DNA from 2 places in the Streptomyces sp. DS1-CR2 genome. Region 2 is predicted to be linked to the other one. Evidence: riboswitches for the same ligand, from Rfam matches in the RefSeq annotation. Region 2 holds a riboswitch; the other holds the start of a gene.

Region 1 (9,116 bases), 5.9 Mb from region 2:
GTCGCGCCACCCGGTCTCGGAAATCCTGGCCAAAACGCCCGCCATTCCCTCGAGTTGCCAGTGGGGCATCTTCCTGCGCAACCACGACGAGCTCACGCTCGAAATGGTCACCGACGAAGAGCGCGACTACATGTACGCGGAGTACGCCAAGGACCCGCGCATGCGGGCCAACATCGGCATCCGCCGCCGCCTCGCGCCGCTCCTCGACAACGACCGCAACCAGATCGAACTCTTCACCGCCCTGCTGCTCTCCCTGCCGGGCTCGCCGATCCTCTACTACGGCGACGAGATCGGCATGGGCGACAACATCTGGCTCGGCGACCGCGACGCGGTCCGTACACCGATGCAGTGGACACCCGATCGCAACGCGGGCTTCTCGTCCTGCGACCCGGGCCGACTCTCCCTGCCCACGATCATGGACCCGGTCTACGGCTACCAGGTCACGAACGTCGAGGCCTCGATGTCGTCCCCGTCCTCGCTGCTGCACTGGACGCGCCGGATGATCGAGATCCGCAAGCAGAACGAAGCGTTCGGCCTCGGCTCGTACACCGAACTGCCGTCGTCCAACCCGGCCGTGATCGCGTTCCTGCGCGAGTACAAAGACGACCTCGTCCTGTGCGTGCACAACTTCTCGCGCTTCGCACAGCCCACCGAGCTCGACCTCCAGGCCTTCGACGGCCGCCACCCGGTCGAGCTCATCGGTGGGGTCCGCTTCCCGGCCATCGGCCAGCTCCCGTACCTGCTGACCCTTGCGGGCCACGGCTTCTACTGGTTCCGGCTCCGCAAGGAAGCCGTCAGCACCACGTGGTGACCGGCGGCCCCACGCCCCTGGGTCCGTCTGTCCGCCCTCGAAAGGAGTCGTCGCCATGCCCAAGGCCGCACTGCAGAGTCCGACCGGCGTCAGCCCCTCTCTGCTGCTGAACTCACTCGCCGGTCTGCTGCATGAATGGCTGCCGCGGCAGCGCTGGTTCGCGGGGAAGGGCCGGCCCGTCACCGGGCTGACCCTGGCCTCGATGACCGAGCTGCACCCGGGCTGCCTGCACCTGCTGTTGCGCGCCGAGCACGCCTCGCAGGCGATCCGCTCCGGCTCGGGCACGCCCCCGGCCGACAATCTCTACCAACTCCTGCTCGGCGTAAGGGAGATGCTGCCGCCGTCGCTCGCGCCGGCCTTCATCGGCCGCGCGACCGAGGGCCCGCTGACCGGCCTCATGGTGTACGACGCCCTCCAGGAGCCCCGGTCGGCCGGGCTGCTCCTGGAACGGCTGCGCCACCCGGGCACGGCGGGCCCCCTGCGCTTCGAACGCGACCCGCAGGTCACCGTGCCCGCCGGGCTCACGCCACGCGTCCTCGACGCCGAACAGTCCAACACGTCGCTGGTGTACGGGGATTCGTTCATCCTGAAGGTCTTCCGGCGTGTCCAGGCCGGCGTCAACCCGGATCTGGAAGTGCCGCGGGCGCTCGCCCGACAGGGCTGCACCCGTGTGCCGGGACCCGTCGCGTGGTTCCGCACCTCGCAGCCCCAGCAGGCGACGCTCGGCGTCCTCCAGCCGTTCCTGCCCGACGCGGACGACGGCTGGACCCTCGCGCTCCGGTCGCTCGCCTCCGGCAGGGACTTCACCGACGAGGCGTACGAACTGGGGCGGGCGACCGCCGAGATCCATCTCGCGCTGACCGCGGCGTTCCCGGTCGACACCACTGTGCCGCACCGCAACCGGCACCTCGCGCAGGCGATGACCGAACGCCTCGAATCCACGGCCCGCTCCGTGCCCGCGGTGCTTCCGCACGCGCCGGGGCTGCGGGCCGCGTTCGACGCGTTCGCGCTCGTCGACTCGGCGCGGCCCCCGCAGCGGATCCACGGCGACCTCCATCTGGGGCAGGTGCTGTGGTCGGAGCAGCAGTGGTTCGTCATCGACTTCGAGGGCGAGCCGGCCCGCCCGCTCGCCGAACGCCGCCACGCGCAGTCCCCCGTACGCGATGTGGCGGGCATGCTCCGCTCCTTCGACTACGCGGCCCGCACCCGTCTGCCCTGGCGGCCCGAGTGGTCGCTGCGCTGCCGGGACGCCTACTGCGCCGGCTACGCGGCCGAGTCGAAGTCGGACCCGCGCGAGGAACCCGACCTGCTCCGCGCCTTCGAGACGGACCGGGCCCTTTACGAAGTGCTGTACGAGGCGCGGCACCGGCCCGACTGGCTGCCCGTGCCGATGGCGGCGATCAGCCGCCTCGCCGATCCCCGCTGAACCAGGCGGCGGCAACCCCGCCGTCCGCCTGCAGAACTCGCTCACCCCCGAGGAGACAGAACCGTGGCAGCTCGCAAGACCTCCGCCCCCAAGGCCGTCGGCCTGTCCGACAAGCCCGGCTCCGGTCGCCTCAAAGTCCTGCCCGCCCCCGTTCTGGACGGGGCGGACCGCGGACGCCTGCTGTGGGGTGAGCATCACGACCCGCACTCCCTGCTCGGCGCGCACCTGGTGGACGGCGGTGTCGCATTCCGGGTGCTGCGGCCTTACGCCCAGGCCGTCGCCGTGTCGGTCAAGGGCCGGCGCGTGGAGCTCCGTGACGCGGGTGACGGTCTCTTCACCGGTGTGCTGCCGCTCGACGCGATTCCCGCGTACACGCTGCTCGTGACGTACGACGGGGACGAGCGGGAGGTGCATGACCCCTATCGCTTCCTGCCCGCTCTCGGGGAGTTCGACCTGCATCTGATCGGCGAGGGGCGGCACGAGGAGCTGTGGACCGCTCTGGGCGCCCAGCCGATGACGCACGAAGGGGTCGCGGGCACCCGGTTCACGGTGTGGGCGCCGAACGCGCGCGGCGTGCGCGTCTGCGGGGACTTCTGTGCCTGGGACGGCACCGCGTTCCCGATGCGGTCGCTCGGCTCGTCGGGCGTGTGGGAGCTGTTCCTGCCGGACATCGGCGAGGGAGCGCTGTACAAGTTCGACATCACGCGCCCCGACGGTTCGCACACCGTGCGCGCGGACCCGCTGGCCCGGCGCACCGAGGTGCCGCCCGCGACCGCGTCCGTCGTGACGGAGTCGTCCCACACGTGGGGGGACTCCGCGTGGATGAAGAAGCGCGGGCAGCGTCCGGTGCACGAGGCGCCCTTCTCGGTGTACGAGGTCCATCTGCCCTCCTGGCGGCCGGGCATGAACTACCGCGATGTCGCCGACCAGCTCGCCACCTACGTGAGTGATCTCGGCTTCACCCACGTCGAGTTCATGCCCGTGGCCGAGCATCCGTTCGGCGGGTCGTGGGGCTACCAGGTCACCGGCTTCTACGCCCCGACGTCCCGCATGGGCACACCCGACGACTTCCGGTACCTCGTCGACACCCTGCACCAGGCAGGCATCGGCGTGATCGTGGACTGGGTGCCGGCCCACTTCCCGAAGGACGACTGGGCGCTGGCGGGCTTCGACGGCACCGCCCTGTACGAGCCGCAGGACCCGCGCCGCGCCGAGCACCCGGACTGGGGCACCCTCGAGTTCGACTACGGCCGCAAGGAGGTCCGCAACTTCCTGGTCGCCAACGCCGTGTACTGGTGCGAGGAGTTCCACATCGACGGCCTGCGCGTCGACGCCGTCGCCTCCATGCTCTACCTCGACTACTCGCGCGAGGAAGGCCAGTGGTCGCCGAACGGGCACGGCGGCCGCGAGAACCTCGACGCCGTGGCCTTCCTCCAGGAGATGAACGCGACGGTGTACCGCCGCTGCCCGGGCGTCGTGACGATCGCCGAGGAGTCGACCGCGTGGGACGGCGTCACGCGGCCGACCCACCACATCGGCCAGGGCGGCTTCGGGGGTCTCGGCTTCGGCCTGAAGTGGAACATGGGCTGGAGCCATGACTCGCTGCAGTACATCGTGCACGAGCCCGTGCACCGCAAGTACCACCACAACGAGCTGACGTTCTCGATGGTGTACGCCTACAGCGAGAACTATCTGCTTCCCCTCTCGCACGACGAAGTGGTGCACGGCAAGCGCGCGCTCGTGTCGAAGATGCCCGGCGACTGGTGGCAGCGGCGAGCCGACCACCGCGCGTACCTCGGCTTCATGTGGGCCCACCCGGGCAAGCAACTCCTGTTCATGGGGCAGGAGTTCGCGCAGGGGGCCGAGTGGTCGGAGGGGCACGGCCCGGACTGGTGGCTCCTCGACCCGGCCTACGAGGCCGAGCCGGACCACCGCGGGGTCCTCGACCTGGTGCGCGACCTCAACCACGAGTACGCGGCCGCGCCCGCCCTCTGGGAACGGGACACCACGCCCGCGGGGTTCTCGTGGATCACCGCGGACGCGGCCGACGACAACGTCCTCGCGTTCCTGCGGTTCGCGGCGGACGGCGCGCCCCTGCTGGCCGTGTGCAACTTCTCCCCGGCGGTCCGCGAGAACTACCGGCTCGGCGTGCCGGACTCGGTCCCCGGCTGGTTCGAGGTCCTGAACACGGACGCGGCAAGGTACGGCGGCAGCGACGTCGTCAACGCCGGCGTCCTCAAGCCGGACCCTCGGCCGAGCCACGGCCGGCCCGTCTCGATCCAGCTGACAGTGCCGCCGCTGGCGACGGTGTGGCTGCGGCCTGCCTGACCGGCGTCGAGGAGGTGGGCGAGGGCCGTCGCCGGGTCACGTGGAGTGGCGGCGGCCAACGGGGGGTACGGCAGCGCTGTGGTGAGGGGCTTCCGTCGGTGGTGATGGCGGCGGCATTGCAGGGGTGTGAAATCACCCGGGGCGCCCGGGACCGCGCTTGACCGTGTCGCGCAGGCGCTGCGACGCTCGCAGACATGTCCGCGACGAGCACTCCCGTCTCGCGGCCCGTTGATGCCCGGCACGATGCGCCGATGGCGTGTACGGGCCGCTGTCCGGCGACCCTGCGCCGCATCTGAGGCACGCGTACGCGATCTGCGTCCGCCCCCGTTCACACGGACATCGAGGCAGGCCACTCCCGCCGCCTCAATTGCCGCCCCTCCAGCCGCACTTGGCCACGCTCGGGCCAACGTCGCGTCCTTCGCGCCCGCCCCGAAAGGACCCTCATCATGACCTCCGCACCCACCACGGACACCCTCCCGGCCCAGAACTCCGACGACGGCCCCGGTATCACGGTCGAGAAGGTCGGCGGCCGGCTCGGCGCCGTCATCTCCGGCGTACGTCTCGGCGGCGACCTCCCGCCCGCAACCGTCGCTGCCGTCCGCTCCGCACTGCTGCGCCACAAGGTCGTCTTCTTCCGTGGCCAGGACCACCTGGACGAGGACAGCCACGAGGCGTTCGGCCGGCTCCTCGGCACGCCGGTCGCCCACCCCACCGTCCCGTCCGTGGACGGCCGTTACTCGTTCCCGATCGACTCGGACCACGGAGGACGCGCCAACCAGTGGCACACGGACGTCACCTTCGTGCCCGCCTACCCGGCGTTCTCCATCCTGCGCGCCGTGACCGTACCGCCCTACGGCGGGAACACCCTGTGGGCCAACACTGCCACTGCCTACGCGCATCTGCCCGCGTCGCTGCGCGCGCTCGCGGACGGGCTGCGCGCCGTGCACTCGAACGACTACGACTACGCGGCGCTGCGCCCGGACGCCGTGCCGGAGCAGCTCGAGCGGTTCCGTGAGGTGTTCGCGTCGACCAAGTTCCTCACCGAGCACCCGGTGGTCCGCGTGCACCCGGAGACCGGCGAGCGCGGGCTGCTGCTCGGCAACTTCGTGCAGCGCATCGCCGGTCTGACCGGCCGGGACTCGCGCGCGCTCGTCGACCTGTTCCAGTCGCACATCGAACGCCCCGAGAACACGGTGCGCTGGCAGTGGCGGGCGGGGGACGTCGCCATCTGGGACAACCGCGCCACGCAGCACTACGGCGTGGACGACTCCGACGACCACGAGCGCAAGCTGCGCCGGGTGACGATCGACGGCGACGTGCCCGTGGGCGTCGACGGCCGTTCCTCAGTGCTCCTGTCCCCCGAGTCAGTGCCGGACCCGGCCTTCGGCATCGCTTCGGGGAACTCGGCCGCGTAGGGGGGCCGGCCCGGCGCCGCCCGGAAGCGATCAAGGGGACTGGTTGCGCCTCCCCTCAGACCCCGTACCCGCACGACCCGCCCGCCAGTAGGTCTTCGACCTCGCTGTGGGCGGCGCTGACGATGGCCGTCACTGCGTGCGCCGCTTCGGCCGAACGGCCCGTGGCTACCGCCTCGGCCACCTCCTGGTGGCCGGCTCACCGGGGCATCGAGGTCGAGCCGGCCCTCCTGGGCGAGGATGTGCGCGCCCAGGCTCACCAGACCCTAGCCGCCCGAGAAGACGGGGACGGCGGTGTCCAGTTCCCAGGCGCGCCCGGTCCGCTCGTCCGAGACGCCGCCCCACAGGTTCGACGACCTTCCGTCCGCCGGCGAACACCGTGACGGCGGCGCCGAGTTCGGGGAACTCCGCGAAGTTCCGCGCGAACACATCGGCGACGGCCCCGAACCGTTCATCGGCCCAACCGTGGCGCTGTTTCATCGTGTCCCGTCCTCAGCGTGTCCCTGGGGTCGCGGAGCCCGGTCCCGTGTGCCCGTACCGTCCGCGATCTTCGAATCGATCACGGTACGGGGGTGCGCCACACACCTCGAACGCATTGCGCGCGGCGGTGTGCGCCGTCCACGCAGCGGACGCCGCCACTCCCCCGGGGGTTGCCTCCTCGAACAGGGAAGCTAACCTTGCCGACGTACCGGACACGGGGTGCCCCGCACGAGGGCTGAGATCACACCCGTCGAACCTGAACCAGTTAGCACTGGCGGAGGGATGTCAGCCAATGTCGTTGCCCCATGCCCCGAGCAGCACCGGGACCACCGGACCGCGCTCCGTCTTCGACGGGCGGATGCCCGCGGCGCCCGGTGATCTGCGGGTCGAGGCGCGCGGGATCGCGCCGGTCCCCGAGACCCACCGCTACGGCGGCGCCGGGCGCCTGTTCACCGTGTGGTTCGCCCCGAACCTGACCATGACCGGCGTCTTCACCGGCACCGTCGGCATCGCACTCGGCCTGGACTTCGCCACCGCACTGGCCGCCGTCGTCATCGGCACCCTCGTCGGCGCCGTGCCCACCGCGTATCTCGGTACGTGGGGCAGCGCGACCGGCGCGGGGCAGCTCCCGCTGGCGCGGCTCGCGTTCGGCCGGGCCGTCGCGGTGCCCGGCGTCCTGCAGTGGCTGTCGTCGGTCGCCTGGGACGCGCTGATCGGCCTCTTCGGCGGTGACGCGCTCGCCCGGCTGTGCGGCTGGCCGTTCTGGGTCGGCGTGCTCGTGACGATGCTGGCGCAGGGCGCGCTGGGCGTGCTCGGCTACGAGGCCGTCCACCGGCTCCAGAAGCTGATGACCTTCGTACTGGCCGCCGCCTTCGTGGTCCTCGCCGTCAGGCTTCTCGACGGTGTCCATCCGGTCACCAACGGGGCCGCGCACGGCGCCGACCAGGCCGGCGCGTTCGTCCTGACCAGCACGATCGCGCTCAGCCTGTCCCTGTCCTGGGCGCCCTACGCCAGCGACTTCAGTCGCTACCTCCCGGCGGCCACATCCCGTCAGCGCATGTTCTGGTTCACGCTCCTCGGCGTCACCGTTTCCTTCGTCGCTGTCCAGGCCCTCGGGCTGTGGGGCGCCTCCGTCTTCACCGACCAGACCGCGCGCGGCGTCGACGAGCTGCTCGGCGGCGGCGTTCTCGGCTCCTTCGGGCTGCTCGCCGTGGCGCTGGCGGCCCTGTGCAGCAACGCCATGAACGACTACAGCGGCTCGCTGGCCCTGCAGACCATCGGCGTCCGGATCCCGCGGCCGCTCGCGGCGGCGCTCGCTGCGGTGCTCGGCTTCCCGCTGGTGCTGTGGATGCATGCCGCCGACACCGCGGCCCGCTTCCAGAACGTCCTGCTGTTCGTCGGCTACTGGATCCCGGGCTTCGTCGCGGTCGTGGCCGTCGACTGGTTCGCGCGCGCCAGGGCCCGGGGCGGCGCGCCGGTCGACCTGGCCGCCGAGTCCGCCCGGCCACAGCCCTGGTGGCCCGGGCTCCTCGCCTTCGTCGCCGCCTTCGCCGCGGCGGTCCCGTTCATGGACAGCGGCCTGTACGTGGGCCCGGTCGCAAAGGCCCTGCACGGCGCCGACCTCGCGTACTACGTGGCCTTCGTCGCCGCGCTCGTCGTGTACGCGCCCCTGAGGCTGCGCCGCCCGACCGCTGACGCCCGCACCGCACCGTACGAGGAGGCCCGCACATGACCGTGCCTGCGAGCAGCGGACGCGTCGCGCCGCCCCGCGTCCTGACCGTCGCCGGTTCGGATTCGGGCGGTGGCGCCGGGATCCAGGCCGACCTCAAGACGATGCTGGCGCTCGGTGCCCACGGCATGAGCGTCCTGACGGCCGTCACCGCGCAGAATTCCCTCGGGGTCCAGGGAGCGTGGGAACTCCCTGTCGACGCGGTGCGCACGCAGTACCGCAGCGTCGTGGACGACATCGGCGTCCAGGCGGTCAAGACCGGGATGCTCTCGTCGCCGGTCCTCGTCGAGGCGGTGGCCGAACTGCTCGCCGGCACGGACGCCCCCGTGGTCGTGGACCCGGTGAGCGTCTCCAAGCACGGCGATCCACTGCTCGCCGAGGACGCGCTGGACGCCGTACGCACGAAGCTGCTGCCGGTCGCGACAGTGACCACGCCGAATCTGGACGAGGTGGCGCAGCTGACCGGCCTCGCCGTCACGGACGACGACGGCATGCGCCGGGCCGCGGCACGGCTCCTGTCGTTCGGCCCGCGCTGGGTGGTCGTCAAGGGCGGCCATCTGCCCGGGGCGGCCGTCGACCTGCTCACCGACGGCACGGAGGAGCACTGGCTGCGCGCTCCCCGCCACGACAACCGGCACACGCACGGCACGGGTTGCACCCTGGCGTCGGCCGTCGCCGTGGGCCTCGCCCATGGCCTGCCCGTGCCGGAGTCCGTCCGCCTGGCGAAGGAGTACGTCACGGGGGCGATCGCCGCCGGATTCGCACTGGGGTCGGGCATCGGCCCCGTGGACCATGGGTGGCGCCTGCCGGCCGACCGTTCCATGACTACAGGGCGACGGGACTAGGGCCTGTCTTCAAATTCCCGTCGTCCGCCCGAAGGGCGGGCCCAGCGGCGTCTGGTGCGTGCAGCTGCAAGGCGGAGGAGGGCGT
Region 2 (9,116 bases):
CCGACCGCGATGCGTGCGTCGACGCGGTACCGGCCGTCGAGCACCTGCCCGACGAGAGGGTCCTGAAGGGTCGTGTCCACGCAGGCGAGTGTACGAGCCGCCGCCGACACCCGGCTCCGCAGTCGTCCACGGACGGCCGTACTGCAGCAGAGCTGTGACCGCGCTGTACGGCCCTCAGAACGCGGGCCGCTCCGGGTCGAGCCTGGCCATCCCGGACACGGGCGACGAGGCCTCGGCGAAGTGCCTGCGGGGGATCCGGCCCGCCCGGAACGCCAGCCGCCCCGCCTCGACCGCGTGCCGCATGCCCTCCGCCATCAGGATCGGCTCCTGCGCGCGGGTCACGGCTGAGGCGAGCATCACACCGGCGCACCCCAGCTCCATCGCGAGCGCCGCGTCGGACGCGGTCCCGGCGCCCGCGTCCAGGATCACCGGCACGCGCGCGTGCTCGGTGATCAGCTGGAAGTTGTGCGGGTTGCGGATGCCGAGCCCGGAGCCGATGGGGGAGCCGAGCGGCATGACAGCGGCGCAGCCCACGTCCTCCAGCTTCCGCGCGAGCACCGGGTCGTCGTTCGTGTAAGGCAGAACGGTGAAGCCGTCGTCGACGAGGATCTCGGCCGCGTCCAGGAGCTCGATCGGGTCGGGCAGCAGGGTGCGCTCGTCCGCGATGACCTCCAGCTTGACCAGGTCGGTGCCGAGGGCCTCGCGCGCGAGGCGGGCGGTCAGGACGGCCTCACCGGCGGTGAAACAGCCCGCCGTGTTGGGCAGCACCTGGATCCCCAGTTTCTCCAGGACGGAGAGCACGGAGCCCTGCACGCTCGCGTCCACGCGCCGCATCGCGACGGTCGTCAGCTCCGTGCCGGACGCGACGAGGGAGCGTTCCAGGACGTCGAGGCTGGGCGCCCCGCCCGTGCCCATGATCAGGCGGGACGAGAAGGACGTACCGCCGATGACCAAGGAGTCGTCAGCCATGGGTTCAGCCTCCCTGGACCGCGGTGAGGACCTCGACTCGGTCCCCGTCCGAGAGTGCGGTGACGGCCCACTGCGCGCGCGGGACGACGGTTTCGTTGAGTGCGGCGGCGACCCCGGACGGCGCGGTGGTCAGCGCCGAGACGAGAGCGTCGAGCGTGGTGCCCGGGGCGACCTGGCGGCCCTCGCCGTTCACGGATACGTGGGTGACGGACACGGTCATACGGACTGCTCCACAGAGACGGGTGCGGGGACGGCGCCGAAGCGCCGCGGAGTGAAGGGGCGGGCCACTTCGGGGAGTTCGCCCGTGGCGAGGACGTGGGCCATGGAGTCGCCGGTGACCGGCGTGAGCAGCACGCCGTTGCGGTAGTGGCCGGTGGCGAGCAGCAGGCCCGGCAGAGCGGTCGGGCCGAGGATCGGGGCGTTGTCGGGAGAGGCGGGGCGCAGGCCCGCGCGGGTCTCCGTGAGCGGCAGCTCCGTGATGCCGGGAACCAGCTCGTGGGCGTCGCGCAGCAGCTCGTAGACGCCGCCCGCGGTGACCGTCGTGTCCCAGCCGAGCTCCTCGCTGGTGGCCCCGACGACGAGTTCGCCGTTGACCCGGGGCACCAGATAGAGGTTGCCGCCGCGCACGACGGCGCGCACGGTGCGGCTCAGGAACGGTGCGTACACCTTCGGCACGGTCAGGCGCAGGACCTGTCCCTTCACCGGGCGTACCGGCGGCAGCACGTCGTCCGGGACTCCGGCGAGGCGGCCGCTGAGGCTGCCGCCGGCGAGGACGACCTGGTCCGCGTCGAGCCCGGTGCCGTCGGCGAGGACCACGCCGCGCGCGCCCTCGCGGACGACTGTCAGCCGCTCGGCCCACTGCCGGTGGAACCGCACCCCGGCCCGCTCACAGGCCGCGACAAGGGCCTTCGCGAGGCGCCTCGGGTCGATCTGGTGGTCACCGTCGACGCGCAGGCCGCCCCGCACGGACGGGGCAAGCATCGGTTCGAGGCGCCGGCACTCACGGCCCGTCAGCCACTCCGACTCCAGGCCCGACTTGCGCTGGAGGGCGTGCAGTTCCCGAAGGTGCGCGCGGTCGTCCGCGTCGAGCGCGACGGCGAGGGTGCCGCACGCGCGGTAGCCGAGGTCGAGCCCGGTGGCCTCGGAGAGCTCGGCCGCGAACGCCGGATAGCGGCGCGCGGACTCCACGTTGAGCCCGAGGAGGGTCTGTTCGGCCTCTCCGTAGTGCAGTTCGGTGACGGCGGCGAGCATCCCGGCCGCCACCTGCGCGGCCCCGCCGCCCGGTTCGGGGTCCACGACCGCGGTGCGCAGCCCGCGCTGCGCGGCCCGCCACGCGGTGACGAGACCGATGATCCCGCCGCCCACGACCAGGACGTCGGAGCCTTCCGAGCCTTCTGAAGTACGCGACATGGGCGTCCAGCCCCTCCCTTCGCCGGCATGACCCGGATCAGGTTCGTACGGTCGGAGGCCGTCACAGCCTCCCTCTCAGCCCGGTGCGTCCGGGCTCCCGCGAGTGCTTTACGGTGGTCACCCTAAACCGTCCCCCCGACCCCCAGTAAGGGAGCCCGCCCGCATGGCCCGCTCGCTCGACGGACTCGTCCTCGCCCCGGTCGCCGACCAGGCCCCCGGTCAGGTGGGTACGCGGACGCGGTTCACGTACCACGAGGAGGACGGCCGGATCTGGGCCGAGTACGCGGGCGGGGACGTCGTGCGCGGCCACCTCGTGGGCATCCGTGAGGGCGACCGGATCGACTTCAGGTACGTACAGCTGAAGACGGACGCGACGACCTCCTCCGGACACTGCGTCTCGCTCGTCGCGGACCTTCCCGACGGGCGGGTGCGGCTGGACGAGACGTGGGAGTGGGAGTCGCAGGCGGGCAGCGGGACGAGCGTCGTCGAAGAGGTCCCGGGCGCCTGACGGCGGGGGCGCGGACGGCCGAAGCGGTCGAACCGGCGGCCGGTGTGGAAGACGTCACGGGACCGGAGTGACGCGGCCCGCTGACTGACTGAACGTCAGGTGCATATGGTGATCCGGTGAGCGAGCAGACCCAGAACCAGGCCCCGGTGCCCCAGGCAGGGCGGCACGTCGTCATCGTCGGCGCCGGGATGGCGGGGGTCCAGACCGCCGTGGCCCTGCGCGAACAGGGCTTCACCGGCGCCGTCACGCTGATCGGCGCGGAACCCCACCAGCCGTACGACCGGCCTCCGCTGTCCAAGGCCGTCCTGCTCGGCAAGGCCGAGGGGTCTGCCTTCGACGTGGACTTCGAAGCCCTCGACATCACGCTCGAACTGGGCCGCGAGGTCACCGGCGTACGCCCCGCCGAGCACACCCTCGACACCGCCACCGGACCCGCCCCCTACGACGTCCTCGTCCTCGCGACCGGCGCCGAGCCCATCCGGCTGCCCGGCACGGAGGACATCCCCGGCGTCCATCTGCTGCGCACGCTCGACGACGCCGAACGCCTGCGCCCCGTCCTCGCCGCGCAGCGCCACATCGTCGTCGTCGGCGCGGGCTGGATCGGCGCCGAGTTCGCCACCGCGGCCCGTGAGGCCGGATGCGAGGTCACCGTCGTCGAGGCGGCCGAGCGGCCGCTCGCCGGAGCGCTGCCCGAGGAGGTCGCCGCCCCCATGGCCGCCTGGTACGCGGACGCCGGGGCGGAACTGCGCACCCACGCGCGCGTGGAGCACATCGAGCCGGGATCCGTGGTCCTCGACGACGGCACCCGGGTGCCCGCAGGTGCCGTGGTCGTCGGCATCGGGGCCCGCCCCGCCACCGGCTGGCTCACCGGCTCCGGCATCACGCTCGGCGCCCACCGCGAGGTCGTGGCGGACAACCGCCTGCGCACCTCCGAGCCCGATGTGTACGCCGTCGGCGACTGCTCGTCCTTCCCTTCGGGCCGGTACGGCGAGCGCCTGATGGTCCACCACTGGGACAACGCGCTCCAGGGCCCCCGCACGGTCGCCGCCAACATCATCGGCGAGAACCCGGCGACGTACGACCCCGTGCCGTACTTCTGGTCGGAGCAGTTCGGCCGCTTCGTGCAGTACGCCGGACATCACGCGGCCGCCGACACCACCGTGTGGCGCGGCGACCCGCAGGGCGCGTCCTGGAGCGTGTGCTGGCTGCGCCAGAGCCGGCTCGTCGGCGTCCTCGCCGTGGGCCGCCCGCGCGACCTGGCCCAGGGGCGCAAGCTCATCGAGTCGGGCGCCCCTCTGGACCCGCAGGTCATCAGCGACCCGGCCCGCCCGCTGAAGGCCGCTGTCGTCTGACCGCCCCGCCGGGGCGACCGGGCCTTTTGCGTGGCCGCGTTTCCCACTGTCAGTCCAAGATGGCAGGCTTGTCCTGTGACCGAGATTGACGCAAAGATCGATGCTCTCGTCCCCGAGTGGCTCACCCTCCCCGACATCGCCGAGCAGTTCGGCGTGGAGGTGACGCGCGTGCGGCAGCTGGTGAAGGAAGGCCAGGTGATCGCCGTACGCCGTGGGGAGAACAGGGCGCTGCACGTGCCCGCCGCCTTCATCGACGGCGACAAGGTCGTCAAGGGCCTCACCGGGACTCTGACCCTGCTCAGGGACGACGGCTACAACGACGAAGAGATGCTCGAGTGGCTCTTCACCCCCGACCCGACCCTGCCGGGCACCCCCGCGCAGGCGCTGAGCGAGAATCGCGGCACGGAGGTGAAGCGCCGCGCCCAGGCGCTCGCCGTCTGACCTGACAACCGTCCGGCGTGCGGGCCGCGCTCACCGCTGCCCGCACGCCACCGACCAGGGGGGACTCACCCATGGCCATGGCCGCAACGCAGCGCGCCCAGCTCGCCGACGCCCGGCTGTACCTGTGCACGGACGCCCGCAAGCGCCAGGGCGACCTCCCCGAGTTCCTCGACGCCGTCCTGGCGAACGGCGTGGACATCGTGCAGCTGCGTGACAAGGGCATGGAGGCGGGCGAGGAGCTGGAGCACCTGGCCGTCTTCGCCGACGCCGCCGCGCGCCACGGCAAGCTGTTCGCGGTCAACGACCGGGCGGACGTCGCCCACGCCGCCGGCGCCGACGTCCTGCACCTGGGCCAGGGCGACCTGCCGGTCGCGGCCGCCCGCGCCATCCTCGGCGAGGACGTCCTGATCGGCCGCTCCACGCACGCCGACACGGAGGCCGCCGCGGCCGCCGTCCAGGACGGCGTGGACTATTTCTGCACCGGCCCCTGCTGGCCGACCCCCACCAAGCCCGGCCGGTACGCGCCCGGCCTCGACCTGGTGCGCCACACGGCCTCGCTCGGCCCGGACCGCCCCTGGTTCGCGATCGGCGGCATCGACGCGGGCAATCTGGACGAGGTACTGGAAGCGGGCGCAAGCCGCGTCGTCGTGGTCCGCGCCATCACCGAGGCGGACGACCCGGGCGCGGCGGCGGCCGGCTTCGCGAAGCGGCTGCGTACGGCCTGACCCGTTCGGCCGGGCCCCGCCAAGACGTGTGTCCGCAGGGTGGACGGGGATTAGGGGCAGGGCCCTCCCGTGGCTAACCTGCCCATATGGCCCTTGGCACCGCTTCCACCAGGACTGATCGCGCACGCACCGTGCGCGACATGCTCGCGACCGGCAAGACGACCTTCTCGTTCGAGTTCTCGGCGCCGAAGACCCCGAAGGGTGAGCGGAACCTCTGGAACGCGCTGCGACGAGTCGAGGCCGTCGCGCCCGACTTCGTCTCCGTGACGTACGGCGCCGGTGGCTCCACCCGCGCGGGCACCGTCCGCGAGACCGAGCAGATCGTCGCCGACACGACCCTGACCCCGGTCGCCCACCTCACGGCCGTCGACCACTCCGTGGCCGAGCTGCGCAACATCATCGGGCAGTACGCGGACGCGGGCATCAGGAACATCCTCGCCGTGCGCGGAGACCCGCCCGGCGACCCCATGGCCGACTGGCTCGCGCACCCCGAGGGCCTGACCTACGCCGCCGAACTGGTCCGGCTCATCAAGGAGTCGGGCGACTTCTGCGTAGGCGTCGCGGCCTTCCCTGCGATGCACCCGCGCTCCGAGGACTGGGACTCCGACGTCCGCCACTTCGTGGACAAGTGCCGGGCGGGCGCCGACTACGCGATCACCCAGATGTTCTTCTACCCCGAGGAATACCTGCGGCTGCGCGACCGGGTCGAGGCAGCGGGTTGCGACACCCCCGTCATCCCGGAGATCATGCCGGTCACGAGCGTGCGCATGCTGGAGCGGCTGCCGCAGCTCAGCAACGCCACGTTCCCGCCCGCCCTGAAAGAGCGCATCCTCACAGCCAAAGACGATCCGGCGGCTGTACGCTCCATTGGCATCGAGTTCGCGACGGAGTTCTGCGCGAAGCTGCTGGACGAGGGCGTTCCGGGTCTGCACTTCATCACGCTCAACAACTCCACGGCGACACTGGAGATCTACGAGAATCTGGGCCTGCACGACCAGCGGGCCTGACCCGGCCGTATTCCACCAGGGGCGGCGGCCGTACGAGAGGGGCGTACATGGGCTGGACGGTCCTCTACATCGCGTTCGGAATCGTCGCGTTGTGGCTGCTCGGTGAGGTACTGCTCCAGTACAAGGCGAGGCTGCGCTTCCGGCTGCTCGCCTTCGTCGGCTTTGTCGGCGTCGTCCTCGGTGTGCTGATCCCGTCGGTGATCGTCATCGGGATCGGCGCCATCACGTTCGCGGTCGGCCAGACGTATGTGACGCTGTCGTTCCGCAGGGGCTTCTCCACGGGCTGGGCGCTCGGCGGGAACCCCGGCGTCAGCAAGCGGCGCAAGCTCAGGGAGCCGGTCCACCAGGACCCGGTCCTCGAGGTCTCCGACCTGGAGTACGAGTCGGCCGACCCGGCCGCCCCCGAGCCCGAGTCCGCGGCCGAGGTGACGTCGGTCTACGCGCCGCAGCCGATGCCCGACGACACCGGCCAGTACGGCGTCTACACCCCGGCCGCCGCCCACACGGACGCGGCCGCACAGGGCTACGCCTACGACGCGTACGCGGGCTACGACCAGCAGCAGTACGGCTACGACAACGGCCAGCAGCAGTACGCCGCCTACTCCGACCCGTACATCGGGACGCAGACCTACCCGGCGCAGCCCCAGTACGACGACGCCTACGGCACGGGACAGCAGTACGGCGACCCGTACGCGAACGGCGGCTACGGCATGGAGACGCCGCCCGGCGGGGTCTGGGTACCCCAGCAGCGCACCGGCGACGACCAGCACCAGCAATACGGCGGCGAACTGCCCCCGGAGCAGCCCTACCCGTACGAGCAGAACGGCCAGGGCGGCTACGACGGCGGCTCCGGCTACAACGAGCAGCAGCAGTACCGCTACTGAACCCGGCGGGCGTCGCCCGTCACTGCGAGCCGCGGAAGTCCGGGCCCTCCACGATCAGCCCGGCCGCCAGCGCGCCCGACATCCCCGCGTGCGGCAGCCCGCCGCCCGGGTGCGACCAGCCGCCGACGGCGAGCAGGCCCGGAACGAGCGTGCTGTTGGACGGGTGCAGAAGCCGGCCGGAGGCCGCTGCCAGGGCAGGTGCGGGCACCGAACCGCCGTCGGCTCCGGTCGCCTCGGCGACATCCGACGGCGTGCGGACCTCGTGCCACAGCAGGCGGTCGCGCAGCCCGGGGACCGCCTGCCCGGCGACGTCGATGACGCGCTCCACGTCCGCGTCCGTCACGCGCGCGCCGCGCGCCACCGTGACCACCAGTGTGACCGCCTCATGGTCCGGGTCCGGCACCACGGAGGCGTCGTCGGGACGCAGGACCGTGACCGTCGGCCGCTCCGCCACCGCCGTCCCCCCGCCGAACAGCGAGGCCAGCTCGGCCTCCCGGTCCGCCGCGTGCACGACCGTCCGGTGCGGGGCGTCGCCGGGACGCGCGCCGCGCAGCGCCAGGAACACCGTCAGCCGGCTCGGCAGCGCCGACTGCGGCGCCACGTCGTCCTCGCCCCTGAGCGCCCGCCCGGGCAGCAGTGCTTCGAGGACGCCGGGCGCCACACCGGCGACCACGAAGTCGGCCTCCATGACCCTGCCCCCGGCCAGCTCGACGCCTGCCACCCGGCCGTCCTTCTCCACGATCCGCGCCACCGGCGCGTCGAACTCGAACTCGACCTTCCGCCGAAGACACCGCTCGTACACGGCCCGCGCCAGCTCCCGCATCCCGCCGCGCACCGCCCAGGTGCCGAACGTCTGCTCCATGTACGGCAGCACGGCCGCGCTCGCCGGAGCCGTACGCGGATCGAGGCCGGACGCGAGCGCGTACTGCTCGAGGAGCGCCACGAGCCGCGGGTCCCCGCCCAGCTCAAGAGCGGCCACCTCGGAGAGCGTCGTCGCCGACAGGTCCTTGCGCAGCATCCGGCGGCGGACCACCACGGGGTACGGCTCGCGGTCCGCGAGGATCCGCCAGTTCGGCCACAGGGGCTCTTCGAGGAGCGGGCGCCGGGTGCGGTCCCATGCCTCGCGCGCCCGGTTCATGAACGCCGACCAGCGCGCCCCCGAGCCCTCGCCGAGCGCCGCGTCCAGGGCGTCGGCGATGCCCGCGCGCCGCGCGTTCGGCAGGTCCACCGCCGTGCCGTCCGCGAAGACATGCCGCACGGCGGGCTCCACCTGGGTCAGCCCGACCGCGTCCTCCAGGGGTTCCTTGCCCGTCTTGATGAACAAGTCCCGGTAGACCGCGGGCAGTTGGAGCAGCCCCGGGCCCGTGTCGAACGAGAAGCCGTCCCGAGCGAAGCCGCCGAGCGCCCCGCCGTACGTCGACGCGCGCTCGTACACCGCCACCCGGTGGCCTGCCACGGCCAGCCGGGCAGCGGCCGCCATCGCGCCCATCCCGGCGCCGATCACCGCAATCCGTGCCATGTCAGCGACTTTATCGGCCCCCACTGACACTCTCGCCGACAGCCCGTCCGGGGGCCGGATCAGCCCGGCGGCGCCCCGGTACGGTCCGCGATCCGCCGCTCCTCGCGCCGTTGCGCCCGGCGCCGCAGGAACCGCCGGATCCGCGAGATCAGGAAGTACAGCATGAACAGACCGAGGAAGAGCAGGACGGCGGCGATGATCGCGGCCGCCTCGGGATGGAATATGGCGAATGTGATGATCCCGGCGACCCCGAGGTCCTCGGCCGAGCTCACCGCGACGTTGCTGAACGGCTCGGGCGAGG

What was found. Region 2 has a riboswitch for thiamine pyrophosphate ahead of thiO (glycine oxidase ThiO). Riboswitches for the same ligand answer to the same signal wherever they lie in the genome.
Region 1: it holds a riboswitch for thiamine pyrophosphate, as region 2 does, so the genes downstream of both, ACY0PA_RS40170 (purine-cytosine permease family protein) here and thiO (glycine oxidase ThiO) in region 2, are expected to answer to the same signal.

What each region holds. Positions count from the first base shown of each region.
Region 1 is NZ_CM147085.1:8,584,903-8,594,018, reverse strand. It holds gene treS (maltose alpha-D-glucosyltransferase) at 1-811, shown strand, start outside; gene ACY0PA_RS40190 (maltokinase N-terminal cap-like domain-containing protein) at 867-2,237, shown strand; gene glgB (1,4-alpha-glucan branching enzyme) at 2,340-4,565, shown strand; gene ACY0PA_RS40180 (TauD/TfdA dioxygenase family protein) at 5,012-5,980, shown strand; partial or broken gene ACY0PA_RS40175 (serine hydrolase) at 6,172-6,457, opposite strand; TPP riboswitch at 6,663-6,757, shown strand; gene ACY0PA_RS40170 (purine-cytosine permease family protein) at 6,750-8,189, shown strand; gene thiD (bifunctional hydroxymethylpyrimidine kinase/phosphomethylpyrimidine kinase) at 8,186-9,031, shown strand.
Region 2 is NZ_CM147085.1:2,670,836-2,679,951, reverse strand. It holds gene pknB (Stk1 family PASTA domain-containing Ser/Thr kinase) at 1-80, opposite strand, end outside; gene ACY0PA_RS13185 (thiazole synthase) at 175-969, opposite strand; gene thiS (sulfur carrier protein ThiS) at 974-1,189, opposite strand; gene thiO (glycine oxidase ThiO) at 1,186-2,379, opposite strand; TPP riboswitch at 2,377-2,490, opposite strand; gene ACY0PA_RS13170 (avidin-fold protein) at 2,543-2,887, shown strand; gene ACY0PA_RS13165 (NAD(P)/FAD-dependent oxidoreductase) at 3,004-4,239, shown strand; gene ACY0PA_RS13160 (Rv2175c family DNA-binding protein) at 4,315-4,680, shown strand; gene thiE (thiamine phosphate synthase) at 4,758-5,405, shown strand; gene metF (methylenetetrahydrofolate reductase [NAD(P)H]) at 5,492-6,412, shown strand; gene ACY0PA_RS13145 (hypothetical protein) at 6,460-7,296, shown strand; gene ACY0PA_RS13140 (phytoene desaturase family protein) at 7,316-8,815, opposite strand; gene ACY0PA_RS13135 (DUF4126 domain-containing protein) at 8,875-9,116, opposite strand, start outside.